One region of the Actinoallomurus acaciae genome, then DNA from elsewhere that is predicted to be linked to it. Evidence: predicted binding sites of a transcription regulator. Region 1 holds the regulator's gene; each other region holds the start of a gene.
What was found. Region 1 encodes LexA, which represses DNA repair genes until DNA is damaged. Its sites were predicted from a motif close to TCGAACANNTGTTCGA; they were not measured.

Region 1 (5,196 bases):
GTCGACCAGCTGCTTCAGGCTCCACTCACGCTGCGGAGTGCCGACGGCGCCGCGGAAGTACTTCGAGGTGACGATGTTGGCCGCGTTGACCGACCAGGACTCGGGGAACTCCACACCGCGCTGCTCGAAGTTGACCGAGCCGTCGCGCCAGTTGGTCATGACGACGTCGCGGCGCTCCCACCGGACCTCGTCGTACGGGTGAATGCCGGGCCGGGTGAAGATGCGGCGCATCTTCAACCCCTTGCGGCCGCCCCTCCCGCGCCGTGCCTGGCCGCTCACCGTCTCCGTCATGACCTCCCCCTTCTCAGGCCGAACAGGCCTATTTCAAGGATTACCTCGTACAACACGCGATCGGGCGCCGGTGTTACCGGTCGCGTTCCGCCGCGCGAAGAGACTCGATCTCCTTCTCGAAGTCGTCGATCGACTCGAACCCCCGGTAGACGGAGGCGAATCGCAGATAGGCGACCTCGTCCAGCTCGCGCAGCGGCCCAAGGATGGCCAGCCCCACGTCGTGCGAGCGCATCTCGGCGTTTCCAGTCGCCCGGATGGCCTCTTCGACACGCTGCCCGAGCTGGGCCAACGCGTCTTCTGTCACCGGGCGCCCCTGGCAGGCCCGGCGCACCCCGGCGACGATCTTGTCACGGGAGAACGGTTCGGTGACGCCGCTGCGCTTGGCGACCATCAGGAGTACGGTCTCCTGGGTCGTGAACCGGCGGCCGCACTCGGAGCACGACCGGCGCCGCCGGATCGCCGCGCCGTCTTCGGTGGAGCGACTGTCGATCACCCTGCTGTCGGGGTTACGGCAGAACGGGCAATGCACGGCTCATCCCCTCCCCCCGACGGGCGTTACGTCTCGATTACAGCGGCTTCACTGTGTAACCACAACCTGTGGTGAACTACACCCGTGTAACTACTAGATGTTGTGGTCTACCGTACGGCTCCACAGAGGCCTCCGCAACCTCGTCCGCAACAAGAACGCGAAGACCCCGCTCACGTCACGGCGGCGTCGGCGTGTCGCGCCGCCACCCGGCGCGAGAACGACGAGCGGCGAACCCGTCAGCGCGCGGGGATGTAGATCTTCTGCCCCGGGTTGACGACGGCGCTGGGCAGGGCGTTGAGGTCGATCATGCGCTGCACCGTGACGCGCGGGTCGACCCCCGGCCGGGAGCGTACGGCGATGCCCCACAGCGTGTCGTGCGGCCCCACGACCACCGACTCACCCGCGACCGCCGACTCCCCCTCGCCGCCGCCGGACGTGGCGCGGGCGCCGTGCCGCGCGCCCATCCAGAGGCCGGCGAGGAGCACCAGCGCCACGCCGCAGACGATGACCACCCGGCCGCGCCGGGTGAGCCGCAGGGGCGCGGCCGGGCGAAACCGAACGGACGCACCCATGGGCCATCCTCCGTCGAAGGAGTGATCGGGCACGCCGCGCTTTCGATTCGTTCGCATGTCGGTCTCCCCTCTGCCGAGTCGAAAGAGATTTCGATCGAACATCAGTACGAGTTGTACCGCGAGAGCCGACGAATTTCCAGGACATCTTCGAACAGGTGTTTGATCATTTAGCGGTGAGGCGCTAACGTCCGTGTACAGGAACGAAATACCGGCGACAGCGCGTCACCGGAGCGCAGTCATCCAGCGGAGACATATATGAGCAAGGTTCGGGAAATGCCCGACGGCCCGCGCGACGAGTCGGGTCTGACGGCACGTCAGCGCAAGGTTCTGGAGGTGATCCGCGACTCCGTCCAGCGCCGTGGCTACCCTCCGTCGATGCGCGAGATCGGCGAGTCGGTCGGGCTGACGAGCACCTCCAGCGTGTCGCACCAGCTGCGTGCGCTACAGCGCAAGGGCTTCCTGCTGCGCGACCCCAACCGCCCGCGCGCCGTCGTCGTCCGCATGCCCGGCTCGGCGGCCGTGCAGAGCGAGCCGGAGTCGTACGAGACGACCTCGGGGCAGGAGACGGCGGCCCGTCCCGCGCCCGCGTACGTGCCTCTCGTGGGCCGCATCGCCGCCGGTGGTCCGATCCTGGCCGAAGAGGCCGTGGAGGACGTCTTCGCGCTGCCCAAGCAGCTCGTCGGCGAGGGCACGCACTTCCTGCTCAACGTCACCGGTGACTCGATGATCGAGGCCGCGATCGCCGACGGCGACTGGGTGGTCGTCCGTCAGCAGCCGGTGGCCGAGAACGGCGACATCGTCGCCGCCATGATCGACGGCGAGGCGACGGTCAAGACGCTGAAGCGCCGTGACGGGAAGGTCTGGCTGATGCCGCACAACCCGGCGTACGACCCGATCCCGGGCGATGACGCGACGATCCTCGGGCGGGTCGTCGCGGTCCTGCGCAAGATGTGACCCACGCGTCTCCAGACTGTGCGCGGTGAGGGCGCCCCATCACGGGGTGCCCTCACCGCTTTTGGTGTCGTCTTTGCGGGCTTTCATCCCGCGCCCCGGCCGGGCCCTATGCGGGGACGATGTTGACGATCTTGGGAGCGCGGACGACGACCTTGCGGATGCCGCGGTCGCCGAGGGCGGCCTGGATCTTCTCCGACGCCAGCGCCAGCCGCTCCAGCTCCGTCTCGCCGATCTCCGGGGAGACCTCGAGCCGGTCGCGGACCTTGCCCGCCACCTGGACCACGCAGGTCACCGACTCCTGGACCAGCAGGGCCGGCTCCGCGGCCGGCCAGCCGGCCTTGGCCACGGACCCCTTACCGCCCAGGCGCTCCCACATCTCCTCGGCCGTGTAGGGCGCCACCAGCGACAGCATCACCGCCAGCGTCTCGGCCGCCTCGCGTACGGCCGGGTCGGCCGCGCCCGCACCGGAGTCGATCGCCCGCCGGGCGGCGGAGGTCAGCTCCATCATGCGGGCCACGGCGACGTTGTAGCGGTGCGCCTCGACCAGCCGGGTGACCTCGTCGATCGTGCGGTGGGTCACCTTGCGCAGCTCGACGTCGCCCGAGGCCGGGGCGGCGCCGGGCACCGAGGCGACGTCGGCGGCCACCCGGTGCGCGCGGGCCAGGAACTTCACCGCGCCGGACGGCGACACGTCGGCCCAGTCGATGTCGTCCTCGGGCGGCCCGGAGAAGATCATCGTCAGGCGTACCGCGTCGACGCCGTACTCGGCGATCTGCTCGCCCAGGTCGACCAGGTTGCCGGTCGTCTTGGACATCGCGGAGCCGTTGAGGATCACCTGGCCCTGGTTGACCAGCCGGGTGAACGGCTCGACGCAGTCCAGCATGCCCATGTCGTACAGCACCTTGGTGAAGAACCGGCTGTACAGCAGGTGCAGGATCGCGTGCTCGACACCGCCGGTGTACTGGTCGACCGGCATCCACCGGCGCGCCTTCTCGACGTCGAACGGACCCTCGGCGTAGCCCGGCGAGCAGTAGCGCACGAAGTACCACGAGGAGTCGACGAAGGTGTCCATCGTGTCGGTGTCGCGCTTGGCCGCACCGCCGCACTTGGGGCACGAGACGTCGACCCAGTCGGAGGCGGCCGCCAGCGGCGACACGCCCCGCGGTGCCAGGTCGGCGCCGCGCAGGTCGTCCGGCAGGCGCACCGGCAGCTGGTCGTCGGGCACGGGGACCTCGCCGCACGCCTCACAGTGGATGATCGGGATCGGCGTGCCCCAGAAGCGCTGCCGGGAGATCAGCCAGTCGCGCAGGCGGTAGTTGACGGCCGCCTTGCCCAGGCCGCGCTCCTCCAGGATCTCGGTGATCCGCGGGATCGCGCCGGACTTGGTCAGGCCGTCCAGCGGGCCGGAGTTGACCAGTTCGCCCTCGCCGGGGGTCGCGACGCCGGACTCGGCGGGGTCGGCCTCGCCGGTGTGCACCACGACCCGCACCGGCAGGTCGAACCTGCGCGCGAAGTCCAGGTCGCGCTGGTCGTGCGCGGGCACCGCCATGATCGCGCCGTGGCCGTACTCCGCCAGGACGTAGTCCGAGGCCCACACGGGCATGCGCTCGCCGTTGACCGGGTTGATCGCGTAGCGGCCCAGGAAGACGCCGGTCTTCTCGCGGTCGGCGGCCAGCCGCTCGACCTCCGACTCGCGCGCCACCGCCTGGCGGTACTCCTCGAACTCGGCCCGCCGCCCGGGCGCGCAGATCTCGTCGGCCAGCGGGGCGTCGGCGGCCACCACGAAGAACGTCGCGCCGTACAGCGTGTCGGGCCGGGTCGTGTAGACGGTGACCGGCTCGTCGCGGCCCTCGATCTCGAAGACGACGTCGGCGCCCTCGGACCGGCCGATCCAGTTGCGCTGCATCGTCAGCACGCGCTCGGGCCAGTCGAGGCCGTCCATGTCCGCCAGCAGCCGGTCGGCGTACTCCGTGATCTTGAAGTACCACTGGGTCAGCAGGCGCTTTTCCACCAGGGCGCCGCAGCGCTCGCAGTGACCGGCGATGACCTGCTCGTTGGCCAGCACGGTCTGGTCGTTGGGGCACCAGTTGACCCGGCCGCCCCGGCGATAGGCCAGGCCGCGCTCGTAGAAGCGCAGGAACAGCCACTGGTTCCAGCGGTAGTACTCCGGGTCGGAGGTGTGCAGCCGGCGCGACCAGTCGAAGGAGATCGCATAGCGGTGGAACGACTCGGCCTGCGTGTCGATGTTGGCGTACGTCCACTCCGCCGGGTGGGAGTCGCGCTTGATCGCGGCGTTCTCGGCGGGCAGGCCGAAGGAGTCCCAGCCGATGGGGTGCAGGACGTTGAAGCCGTGCTGGTTCCAGTAGCGGGCGCTCACGTCGCCGATGGCGTACGCCTCGGCGTGGCCCATGTGGAGGTCGCCGGAGGGGTAGGGGAACATGTCCAGCGCGTACTTGCGAGGCCGCTCATCACCCGGGTCCTCGCCGGCCGTGAAGGGCTGCAGTTCTTCCCACCGAGCCTGCCATTTTTCCTGAATCGCCCGTGGGTCAAAGTTCTCGTCGGCGCCAGTCATCGTTCCTCGTCTGATTCGCACGGCTTCGGCTCACGAAACAATGCCCCTTATAGGCAAGGCCCCTCCGCATGAGAAGGCCCCTCGCACAGGAGGGGCTGCCGCGTCGACCGATCGGTTACGTCAACGCGGCCGGCTGAGGAGCAGCCGAGAGCGCATAGCCCAAGACTAGCGCAGACGCAAGCAAGAACCGTCGGCCTTTGGCTCCCGCAGGTGAGGCCGCCCTCCCTCACGGGCCACCTTACTTTTAGGAAGGTTTCCAGTAAGTTCGCGAGCAAGTG
Region 2 (5,196 bases), on a different contig from region 1:
GAGGAACTGGCCGGTGTGGCTCTCCTCCACCTTGGCGATGTCCTCCGGCGTCCCCGTGGCGACCACGGTGCCACCGCGAGAGCCGCCCTCCGGACCCATGTCGATGATCCAGTCGGCGGTCTTGATGACGTCGAGATTGTGCTCGATCACGATGACCGTGTTGCCCCCGTCGACGAGACGGCCGAGCACGCCGAGGAGCTTGCGGATGTCCTCGAAGTGCAGGCCGGTCGTCGGCTCGTCGAGCACGTAGATGGTACGCCCGGTCGAGCGTCGTTGCAGCTCGGACGCGAGTTTCACGCGCTGCGCCTCACCGCCGGACAGGGTCGGCGCGGGCTGGCCGAGCCGGACGTAACCGAGGCCGACGTCGTTGAGGGTCTGCAGGTGCCGCCGGATCGCCGGGATCGCCTCGAAGAACTCCAGGCCCTCCTCGATCGGCATGTCGAGCACCTCGGCGATGGTCTTGCCCTTGTAGTGCACGTCGAGGGTCTCGCGGTTGTAGCGCGCCCCGTGGCACACCTCGCACGGCACGTAGACGTCGGGCAGGAACTGCATCTCGATCTTGATGGTGCCGTCGCCGGAACAGGCCTCGCACCGGCCGCCCTTGACGTTGAAGGAGAACCGGCCCGGCTGGTAGCCGCGGACCTTCGCCTCGGCGGTCGCGGCGAACAGCTTGCGCACGTGGTCGAACACGCCGGTGTAGGTGGCCGGGTTGGAGCGCGGGGTGCGGCCGATCGGCGACTGGTCGACGTGGACCACCTTGTCGACCTGGTCGAGCCCGTTGATGCGCCGGTGCCGGCCCGGGACGGTGCGGGCGCCGTGCAACTGCTTGGCGAGCGAGAGGTAGAGGATGTCGTTGACCAGCGTCGACTTGCCGGATCCGGACACGCCGGTGACCGCGGTGAACACGCCGAGCGGGAACGCCACGTCGACGCCGCGCAGGTTGTGCTCGCGCGCGCCCTTGACCACCAGCTCACGGCCCCGCTGCCGCTTGCGGCGGGTGGCCGGCACCGGGATCTCGTTGCGGCCGGAGAGGTAGGCGCCGGTCATCGAGGTCTCGGAGGCGAGCAGTTCCTCGACCGTGCCGGACACGACGACCTGGCCGCCGTGCTCGCCCGCGCCCGGGCCGATGTCGACGACCCAGTCGGCGGCCTTGATGGTGTCCTCGTCGTGCTCCACGACGATGAGCGTGTTGCCGATGTCGCGCAGCCGGATCAGGGTCTCCAGCAGGCGGTGGTTGTCGCGCTGGTGCAGCCCGATGGACGGCTCGTCGAGGACGTACAGGACGCCGACGAGGCCCGAGCCGATCTGGGTGGCGAGCCGGATGCGCTGCGCCTCGCCCCCGGCGAGGGTGGCCGACGCGCGGTCGAGGGTGAGGTAGTCGAGGCCGACGTCGAGCAGGAAGCCCAGCCGGGCGTTGATCTCCTTCAGGACCCGCTCGGCGATGTGCTTCTCGCGGTCGCCCAGCTCCATCGCCAGCAGGAACTTGGCGCACTCGCCGATCGGCATCGCGGCCACGTCGGCGATGGACCTGTCGTTGACCGTGACGCTCAGCACGACCGGCTTGAGGCGGCGGCCCTCACACGACGGGCACGGGATCTCCCGCATGTAGCCCTCGAACCGCTCGCGGCTGGAGTCGCTCTCGGCCTCGGAGTGGCGGCGCTGGACGTAGGGGATCACGCCCTCGTAGGTCGTGTAGTACGAACGCCGCCGGCCGTAGCGGTTGCGGTAGCTCACGTGGACCTGCGTGTCGTGGCCCTTGAGGATGGCCTTGCGCGCGGCGGCCGGGAGGCGCTCCCACGGCGTGTCCAGGTCGAAGCCCATCGCCTCGCCCAGCGCGGTGAGCAGCCGGAGGAAGTAGTCGCTCACGTGCCCGCCGGACCACGGGGAGATGGCGCCGTCGCCGAGGCTCTTCTCCGGGTCGGGCACGATCAGCTCGGGATCGACCTCCATGCGGGTGCCCAGGCCGGTGCAGTCGGGGCAGGCGCCGTACGGGGAGTTGAAGGAGAAGGACCGGGGCTCGAGCTCGTCGAAGGACAGGTCGTCGTAGGGGCAGTAGAGGTGCTCGGAGTACATCCGCTCGCGGCGCTCGTCGTCCTCCGGCAGGTCGACGAAGTCGAGGATGACCGTGCCCGCGGTCAGCCCGAGCGCCGTCTCGACCGAGTCGGCCAGGCGCCGCCGCGAGCCCTCCTTGACGCTCAGCCGGTCGACGATCACCTCGATGTCGTGCTTCTCGTACTTCTTGAGCTTCGGCGCCTCGTCCAGGCGGACGGTCGCGCCGTCGACCCGGGCGCGGGAGAAGCCCTTGGTCTGCATCTCGCGGAACAGCTCCGCGTACTCCCCCTTGCGCCCGCGCACGACCGGCGCGAGCACCTGGAAGCGCGTGCCCTCCTCGAACTCCATCAGCCGGTCGACGATCTGCTGCGGCGTCTGCTTGGTGATCGTGCGGCCGCAGGCGGGGCAGTGCGGGTGCCCGATGCGCGCCCACAGCAGGCGCAGGTAGTCATAGACCTCGGTGATGGTGCCCACCGTGGACCGCGGGTTCTTCGAGGTGGACTTCTGGTCGATCGACACCGCCGGCGACAGGCCCTCGATGAAGTCGACGTCCGGCTTGTCCATCTGGCCGAGGAACTGCCGCGCGTACGCCGACAGAGACTCGACATAACGCCGCTGCCCCTCGGCGAAGATCGTGTCGAACGCGAGGCTCGACTTGCCGGAGCCGGACAGCCCGGTGAAGACGATCAGCGCGTCCCGCGGCAGATCCAGCGAGACGTCCTTCAAATTGTGTTCACGTGCTCCGCGCACGATGAGGCGGTCGGCCACGGCGTATTCGCAATCCCCTTGAGAGCCTGGTGGAGACAGGTCAGCTTCAGGCTAACGAGTGGGTGCGACGGTTTCTTCCAGACGACCTCATCAACCCCGCTCGTCGCACGAGAACCGTACACGTGTTCGAATGGGGACTGCCACCGGAACACGCCTACTCGGGACCGTCGTCGAGCGCGTGCTCCAGATATCTCTCCGCCGACCGGCGTACGGCCTCGACGCCGTCCGCGTGGACGATCCGCCGCCACCACGCGCCGTACACGCGCTCGAAGGGGTAGGGCTCCAAGAGCCGCAGCGCGCGCCGGATGACGCGCGGGCGCTCGGGGATGTGGTTGGGGTAGCTGTACATGAAGCTGACGTAGCGCCGGTCCTGGACGACGGTGAGGATGTCGCCGGACAGCAGCGCGCCGCGCCCCTCCTCGCCGTCGCGCCAGTGCAGCACCTGGCCGCCCGCGAAGTGCACCCCGGCGTTGACCAGCGTGAGGCCGTCGCCGAGCGAGCGGGTCTCCCCCGACCAGAAGACGACCGAGTCGTCGGGCCGGGCCACCCATTCGCGGTCGGCCTCGTGGATGTAGACCGGCGCGTCGAAGGCGTGCGCCCACTCGATCATCGAGCCGTAGAAGTGGGGGTGGCTGATCGCGATGGCCGCGACCCCGCCCAGCTCGCGCACCCGGGCGACCATGTCGTCGTCGATGTAGGTGATCATGTCCCACAGGACGTTACCCGACGGGGCGCGGACCAGCAGGGCGCGCTGTCCGATCGCGGTCGGCGGCGCGGCGCCGACACCGACGATTCCCGGCCCCTCCTCCTCGATCCGTCCCCGGTGCCCGGCCTCGCGCAGCTCGGCGAGGGTGGTCCACCGCTGGCCGTCCCAGCCGACGTACTGACGCTCGTCCGTGCAGATCGGGCAGTCGGCGCGCGGTGCGCCGTACTGCGCCCCGCAGGTGCGGCAGATGAGGAGGTCGTCTCGCATACGGGCAGCCTAACCGCGGACGTCCGGGCGACACAGGTCCCGTGAGCCCCGGCCGTGACAGGATGGAAGGCGCCGTAAAGCCGCCCGTGCCCGATCGGAGGACAGCGTGACCTACACAGGCGACGTCGAGGTCGGTGGCGCCCCCGACGTACGAGAACTTCCCGCCTTGACGATCACCAAGCTGGCCGTCGGACCGTACGACAACAACGCCTATCTGCTGCGCTGCACGGCGACGGGCGAGCAGGTCCTCATCGACGCCGCGGCCGAGCCGGACCGGTTGTTCGAGATCGTCGGCGACGGGCCGCTCTCCCGCGTCGTCACCACGCACCGCCACCAGGACCACTGGGGCGCCCTGACCGCGATGATCGACGCGACCCACGCGCGGCTGGTCGCCCACCCCGACGACGCCGAGGCCCTGCCGCTGCCGGTCATCGAGCCGGTCGAGCACGGCGGCACGGTACGGGTCGGGCAGGCCACGCTGTCGATCATCCACCTGCGCGGGCACACGCCCGGCTCGATCGCGCTGCGCTACGACGACGGCGAGACGCCCCACCTGTTCACCGGCGACAGCCTGTTCCCCGGCGGCCCGGGCAACACCTGGGGCGACGCGAAGCTGTTCGGCCGGCTCATGGACGACCTGGAGGAGCGGGTGTTCGGCGTGCTGCCGGACGAGACGTGGGTCTACCCCGGGCACGGCAAGGACACGACGCTCGGCCGGGAGCGCCCGCACCTCGCCGAGTGGCGCGAGCGCGGCTGGTGAGAGCCGCCCGGACGGCGCCGCCGGCCGTCCGGAGCGCTCCCGTCCGCGGATCGCCGGTCCGTACTGGTGCGACTCAGGTGTCCATGCAGCAAGATTGGGGAATGGGCATGCTCATCAGTACGCCCGGGACGCGCGATCGTGAGGCGGCGGGTAAGGAAAGATGACCGGCGTGACCAACCAGGCACCCGATGCGGAAGACCTGACGAACGTCGAGCTGGCGGCGCGACTGCGGATGACTCTCGGCCGGCTCAACCGCCGTGTGCGCCAGCACGGCCCGCAGACCCTGTCCTCGAGCCAGGCGTCCACGCTCTCGAGCGTCGAGGCGCTCGGCCCGGTGCGCCTCGGCGACCTGGCCGCACACGAAGGTGTCACCGCGCCGACACAGAGCCGGCTGGTCGGCTCGCTCGAACAGCAGGGGCTGCTGCGGCGCATGCCCGACCCCGAGGACCGGCGCGCCACCCTGCTGGCCATCACGGCGCAGGGCCGCCGTCAGCTCGAACAGCTGCGCGGCGAACGCTCGGCGTTCCTCGTCAGCCAGATCGCCACGCTGACGGAGGAGCAGCGCGAGGCTCTGGTGGCGGCGCTGGACGCGCTGGAGGCCCTCGCGGAGTGCCCCTACGACTGACCGAGCGCGCCCCGTATC
Region 3 (5,196 bases), on a different contig from region 1:
ACGACGAGGAGCGCCTTGTTCGACAGGAGCATCTTCCAGATCGGCTCGATCCACGCCGCCCGGGGGACCTGCCGGCCGAACGGCTCGGCGACGATCCACTCCCACGGGTAGAGCTTGCAGAGCGTATGGATCTCCGCCTCGTCCAGGTCGACGAAACGCTCCTTGAGGGAGTGCCAGCCGACGTCCTCCATGGCGATCGCGCGCGCCCGGACACCGGCCTGCTCGGCCGTCTCCTGCAGGTACGCGACGGTCATGAGCTCTTCGCCGGTCTCGTCCTCGGTCGTCCAGGCGAAGTGCACGGGGGAGGGCGGGGCGATCTGCTTCCACCGGTCGACGAGCCGCTCGTGGACGGAGTTCCACTGGTCGTCGCCGGGGTACACGTCCTGCAGCCAGTACCACTGGATGATCGAGCTCTCCACGAGCGCGGTCGGGGTGTCGGCGTTGTACTCCAGCAGCTTCGCCGGGCCCTCGCCGTCGTACCGGAGGTCGAACCGTCCGTACAGGTGCGGGTCGCGCCGCCGCCACGACGCCTCGATCAGCGGGCGCACCCAGGGCGGGATGCCGAACACGTCGTACCGGCCGGTGCTTACGACGTGCTCCACCGCGGCCAGGCACATCTGGTGGAGCTCCTCGACCACCGACTCCAGCGCGAGGACCTCGTCCATGGGGAAGACGTAATGCACGGACTCGTCCCAGTACGGGCGCCGCAGGTGCTCCGGGTGGGAGGTGCGGTGGTACGCGAGGCCCTGCGACTCGATGATCTGAGCCCAGTCCGCGCGCGGGTCGCAGAACTCGCGTCGCACGCTCAGCCTCCGTGGGAGCCGGAGTGGCCGCCGAAGCCGCCGCGTGAGATCACCCGGCCGCCGCGCGAGGTGATCTTGTTGCCGCGCGGGCGGATGGTGCTGCCGCGCGAGACGTATCCGCCGTGGTAGCGGCCGCCGTAGTACCAGTAGTAGCGGCCGTACGAGCCCCCGTTGTCGCAGTAGTAGTCGGGGACGACGCGGTAGGAGCCGCCGTGGGAGTTCCAGCCGTCCACGCAGCTCGCGTTCGTGCTCGACGAGCAGGCGACGAGGGTCAGCGACAGGACGCTCAGGGCGCTCAGCTGTACGGCGCCGGAACGCATTCGCCGACCGGCGGCTTTGGGAGGCATTGCCGACGATCCTCCGATTCCAGGGGTGGTGCCCGGTAAGTGTAGAGGTGGGACGGTCGATCGGCGGGATCGGTTCAACGAATGGGAAAGCTCAGATAAAGGTCGGCCGGTTCGGCCCCCGCGGGAAGATCACTCACCTGGCCGTCGCCGGTCTCGACCACCCGCCAGGAACCGTCCGCGCGTCGTGCCAGGTCAGTGGTGATGAACCGGCAGCCCAGCGAACGCACGCAGGGTGCGACCGACTCGGTGAGGGGGCGTGGGCGTATCTCCGGAGTGTCCGGATGCGGCCCGACCAGAACCGGTTCTCCGTCGACCCACCAGACGCGCGCCTCGCCGTCTTCGTACGTCTCGAACTCGCGGATCACGATGCCGCCGGCCAGGGAGTCGCCCTGGAGCTCGACGAAACGCGAGACGACCGCGTGCAGCCGGTCGACGTCGGCGACGTCGGGCACGAAGCACGCCTCGTCCCACTCGTGCTTGCGCGACTTCACGTAGTCCTTGACGATCGCCGGGCCCTTGGGGAGCGGGCGTACGAGCTGGGCCAGGCGATCCTTGTCCGGAGGCGCGCCGGGACGGGTCGGCAGCCACACGCTCGCAGGGGTGACGCCGGCGAACGTGTCGTACCAGCCCGGCAGCTCGTGCGCCTTCTGGTAGCCGTCCGGCGGCACCGCCATCGTGACCCTGCGCGCGCCGAGCGCGGAGGCCAGCGCGGTGTACTGCACGGACGTCATCATCCATCCGCGGTACCAGACCGTGCCGAGGTCGCGGGGGACACGGTGTACGGCCATGGCCGCGTCGCCCTGCTGGAGGGCGTCGTGGTCGATGAGCGCGATGGATCCGCCGAGCGCGCGCACGGACTCGGCCTCCCGCGCGAAGTGTTCGTCGACCCGCCGGGGGTTGAGCGGGTCGGCGCACATGAGAATGGTGACCGGCATGATCCTGCGCCTCAGCGTAAGCCAAGTTCACCGGACTTTCTGAGTGTCTGACCATGATCGAACACGTGTTCGGCTAGAGTTGTCCGCAACGGGCGGCGTAATCCACAACGGTGGCCCGGACTCTCGAAAACTGTCGGTGCGGCCCCGTAACGTCGCACCCGTCAACATCAGTCACCGACTTCACAGGGACACCTCACATGGCAGCAAACGATCGCGAGAAGGCCCTCGAGGCGGCGCTCGCCCAGATCGAGCGGCAGTTCGGTAAGGGTTCCGTCATGCGGCTGGGCCAGGAGGGCCGCCCTCCGGTCGAGGTGATCCCGACCGGCTCGATCGCCCTCGACGTGGCCCTCGGCATCGGCGGCTATCCGCGCGGCCGCGTCGTCGAGATCTACGGCCCCGAGTCCTCCGGTAAGACCTCGCTCGCGCTCCACGCGGTGGCGAGCGCGCAGAAGAACGGCGGCATCGCCGCGTTCGTCGACGCCGAGCACGCGCTCGACCCCGAATACGCGAAGAAGATCGGTGTCGACATCGACGCGCTCCTGGTCTCCCAGCCCGACACGGGCGAGCAGGCGCTGGAGATCACCGACATGCTGATCCGCTCCGGCGCGATCGACGTCGTGGTCATCGACTCCGTCGCCGCCCTCGTGCCGCGCGCGGAGATCGAGGGCGAGATGGGCGACAGCCACGTCGGCCTCCAGGCCCGCCTCATGTCGCAGGCGCTCCGCAAGCTCACCGGCGCCATCAACCAGACCAAGACCACGGCGGTCTTCATCAACCAGCTGCGCGAGAAGGTCGGCGTCATGTTCGGCTCGCCGGAGACGACCACGGGCGGCAAGGCGCTGAAGTTCTACGCGTCGGTCCGGCTCGACGTGCGGCGCATCGAGACGATGAAGGACGGCACCGACGCCGTCGGTAACCGCACCCGCGTCAAGGTCGTGAAGAACAAGATGGCGCCGCCGTTCAAGGTCGCCGACTTCGACATCCTGTACGGCGTGGGCATCAGCCGTGAGGGCGGCCTCATCGACATGGGCGTCGAACACGGCTTCGTCCGCAAGTCGGGCGCTTGGTACACCTACGAGAGCGACCAGCTCGGCCAGGGCAAGGAGAACGCCCGCACCTTCCTCCGGGAGAACCCCGACCTCGCCAACGAGCTGGAGAAGAAGATCAAGGAGAAGCTCGGGGTGGGCCCGAAACTCGACGCCGACCCGACGGCACCTCTGGCGGAGGCCCCTGCCACGCCCCCGACGGCCGCCGCGGGCGCGCCGGCGGGCAAACCCGCCCCGGCCAAGCGCGGCTCCAAGAACACCCCGAAACCCGGCGACGCCTGAGCCCCAGCGACCTGCCTCCCCGGCCAGCCTGAGCCCACCGAGGCCCGATGACTGAGCGCCGCACTGGCGAGCGCCGCTTCGGCAAGAGCTGGCCCGGCGAGGGCTGGTCCGGAGAGGGTTGGCGCGGTGAGGTCGAGACAGCGAGGGCCGGTTCAGCGAGAACCGGTCCGGCGAGGTCGAGATGGCAAGGGTCGGTCCGGCGAGGTCGAGACGGCAAGATCTGGGGCGGTGAGAACCGGTCCGGTGACGTCGGGTCGGTGAGGGCTGGTGCGGTCAGGTCGAGACGGCAAGGGCCGGTGCGGCGAGAGCCGGTCCGGCGACGTCGAGACAACGAGAGCTGGTCCGGCGAGGGACGGCAAGGGCCGGTGCGGCGAGAGCCGGTCCGGCGACGTCGAGACAACGAGAGCTGGTCCGGCGAGGTCGAGACAGCGAGGGCCGGTGTGGCGAGAGCTGGGCTGGCGAGGTCGGGCGGCGAAGGCCGGTCCAGCGAGGTCGAGATGGCAAGGGTCGGTCCGACGAGGTCGAGACGGCAAGGCCTGGTCCGGTGAGAACCGGTCTGGAGACGTCGAGGCGGTGAGCGCTGGTGCGGGCAGATCGAGACGGCAAGGGCCGGTCCGGTGAGGTCGGGGTGGCGAGGGCCGGTCCAGCGAGGTCGAGACGGCAAGGTCTGGTCCGGCGAGAGCCGGTCTGGAGATGTCAGGGCGGCGATGGCTGGCCCGGCGAGGTTGGGGCGACAAGGTCTGGGGCGACGAGGGCCGGTCCGGTGACGTCGAGGCGGCAAGGTCTGGTCTGGCGAGGGCCGGTGCGGCGAGGCAAAGGCTGGGGCGGCGAGGCTTGCTCGGTCGTGACCTGGTGGGCAAGACTCGCCGAGTCTGGACCTGTCTCGGCCGGACTCGGCGCGTCGGTCCGGCGGCCAAGCCGGACGTGGCTCATCGCCGCCGAACCCGGCAGGATGGAGTCCGGCATGGCGAGTCCGGCGGGCTGTGTTCGGTCTGGGCTGAGTCCGACCCGGGCTGGGCCCGGTCCGATCCGGGCTGGGGCTGGCAGGCCTGGCCTCGATACGGTTCGGGCTCGGCAGGGCGGAGTCCGGATCGCCGGGTTCGGCGGGCTGGGCTCGGCGGACCGAGTTCGACCTTGGCCGGGCGCGGTGAGTCTGGGCTCGGTTCGGGCTCGGCAGGCTGGAGTCTGGCCTGGCGGGATCGGTGAACTGCGTTCGGCCCAGGGCTGGGCCGGAGAGTCTGGCCTTAGTACGGGCCAGGCTCGGCGTGGGCGAGTATGGCTTGCCGAGGTCGGCAGGCTGTGTTCGGCACGGGCCAGGGCTGGCGAGGCTGAGCTCGGCGAATCCGGGCTCGGCACAGTATGGGCACGGCACGGGCGATATGGCTCGGGCCGGGAATGACGGGGCCCTAAGGCCTCCTGGCGGGTGGCGGCGTCGCGTCCCGCACCGGGTCGACACCGGTGTGGGCACCTTCCCCGGCGGCGTCGCCCCCGCTCAGGAGTTTCGGCGTGAGTGATGCCGGGCCGTGCTGCCGGCGCCTGGTCCGGCGAAGACTTCGGAGGTGTCATGTCCGCAGACGAGACCGGCGCCGGGTCCGACGACTTGGACCCCGCCGATCCGGAGTCCGGCTGGACCACCGGAACCACTCCTCCTTCCGGCGAGCCGCCGCGGCCCTCGACCGGGCACACGGCGTCTGGCTGGGCCACCGGTATCACCGGCCCCGCCGGGGATCCCGGCGGCTCTCCGACCGCCCCTCTTCCGGCCGACGGGGAGGAAGGAAGCGCG

Region 2: the regulator LexA is predicted to act here: its motif matches at 2,935-2,950, upstream of uvrA (excinuclease ABC subunit UvrA).
Region 3: the regulator LexA is predicted to act here: its motif matches at 2,143-2,158, upstream of recA (recombinase RecA).

The regions. Positions count from the first base shown of each region.
Region 1 covers NZ_JBHLZP010000021.1:25,262-30,457, forward strand. Annotated here, with positions in the region: gene ACFFNX_RS05110 (vitamin B12-dependent ribonucleotide reductase) at 1-291, opposite strand, end outside; gene nrdR (transcriptional regulator NrdR) at 365-820, opposite strand; gene ACFFNX_RS05120 (LysM peptidoglycan-binding domain-containing protein) at 1,057-1,392, opposite strand; gene lexA (transcriptional repressor LexA) at 1,648-2,346, shown strand; gene leuS (leucine--tRNA ligase) at 2,453-4,918, opposite strand; gene ACFFNX_RS05135 (lytic polysaccharide monooxygenase) at 5,129-5,196, shown strand, end outside.
Region 2 covers NZ_JBHLZP010000176.1:3,826-9,021, reverse strand. Annotated here, with positions in the region: gene uvrA (excinuclease ABC subunit UvrA) at 1-2,820, opposite strand, end outside; gene ACFFNX_RS23095 (MBL fold metallo-hydrolase) at 2,975-3,793, opposite strand; gene ACFFNX_RS23090 (MBL fold metallo-hydrolase) at 3,900-4,553, shown strand; gene ACFFNX_RS23085 (MarR family winged helix-turn-helix transcriptional regulator) at 4,714-5,178, shown strand; gene ACFFNX_RS23080 (TetR/AcrR family transcriptional regulator) at 5,169-5,196, opposite strand, start outside.
Region 3 covers NZ_JBHLZP010000082.1:21,415-26,610, reverse strand. Annotated here, with positions in the region: gene ACFFNX_RS13955 (glutathionylspermidine synthase family protein) at 1-803, opposite strand, end outside; gene ACFFNX_RS13950 (hypothetical protein) at 806-1,123, opposite strand; gene ACFFNX_RS13945 (ATP-grasp domain-containing protein) at 1,225-2,085, opposite strand; gene recA (recombinase RecA) at 2,283-3,413, shown strand.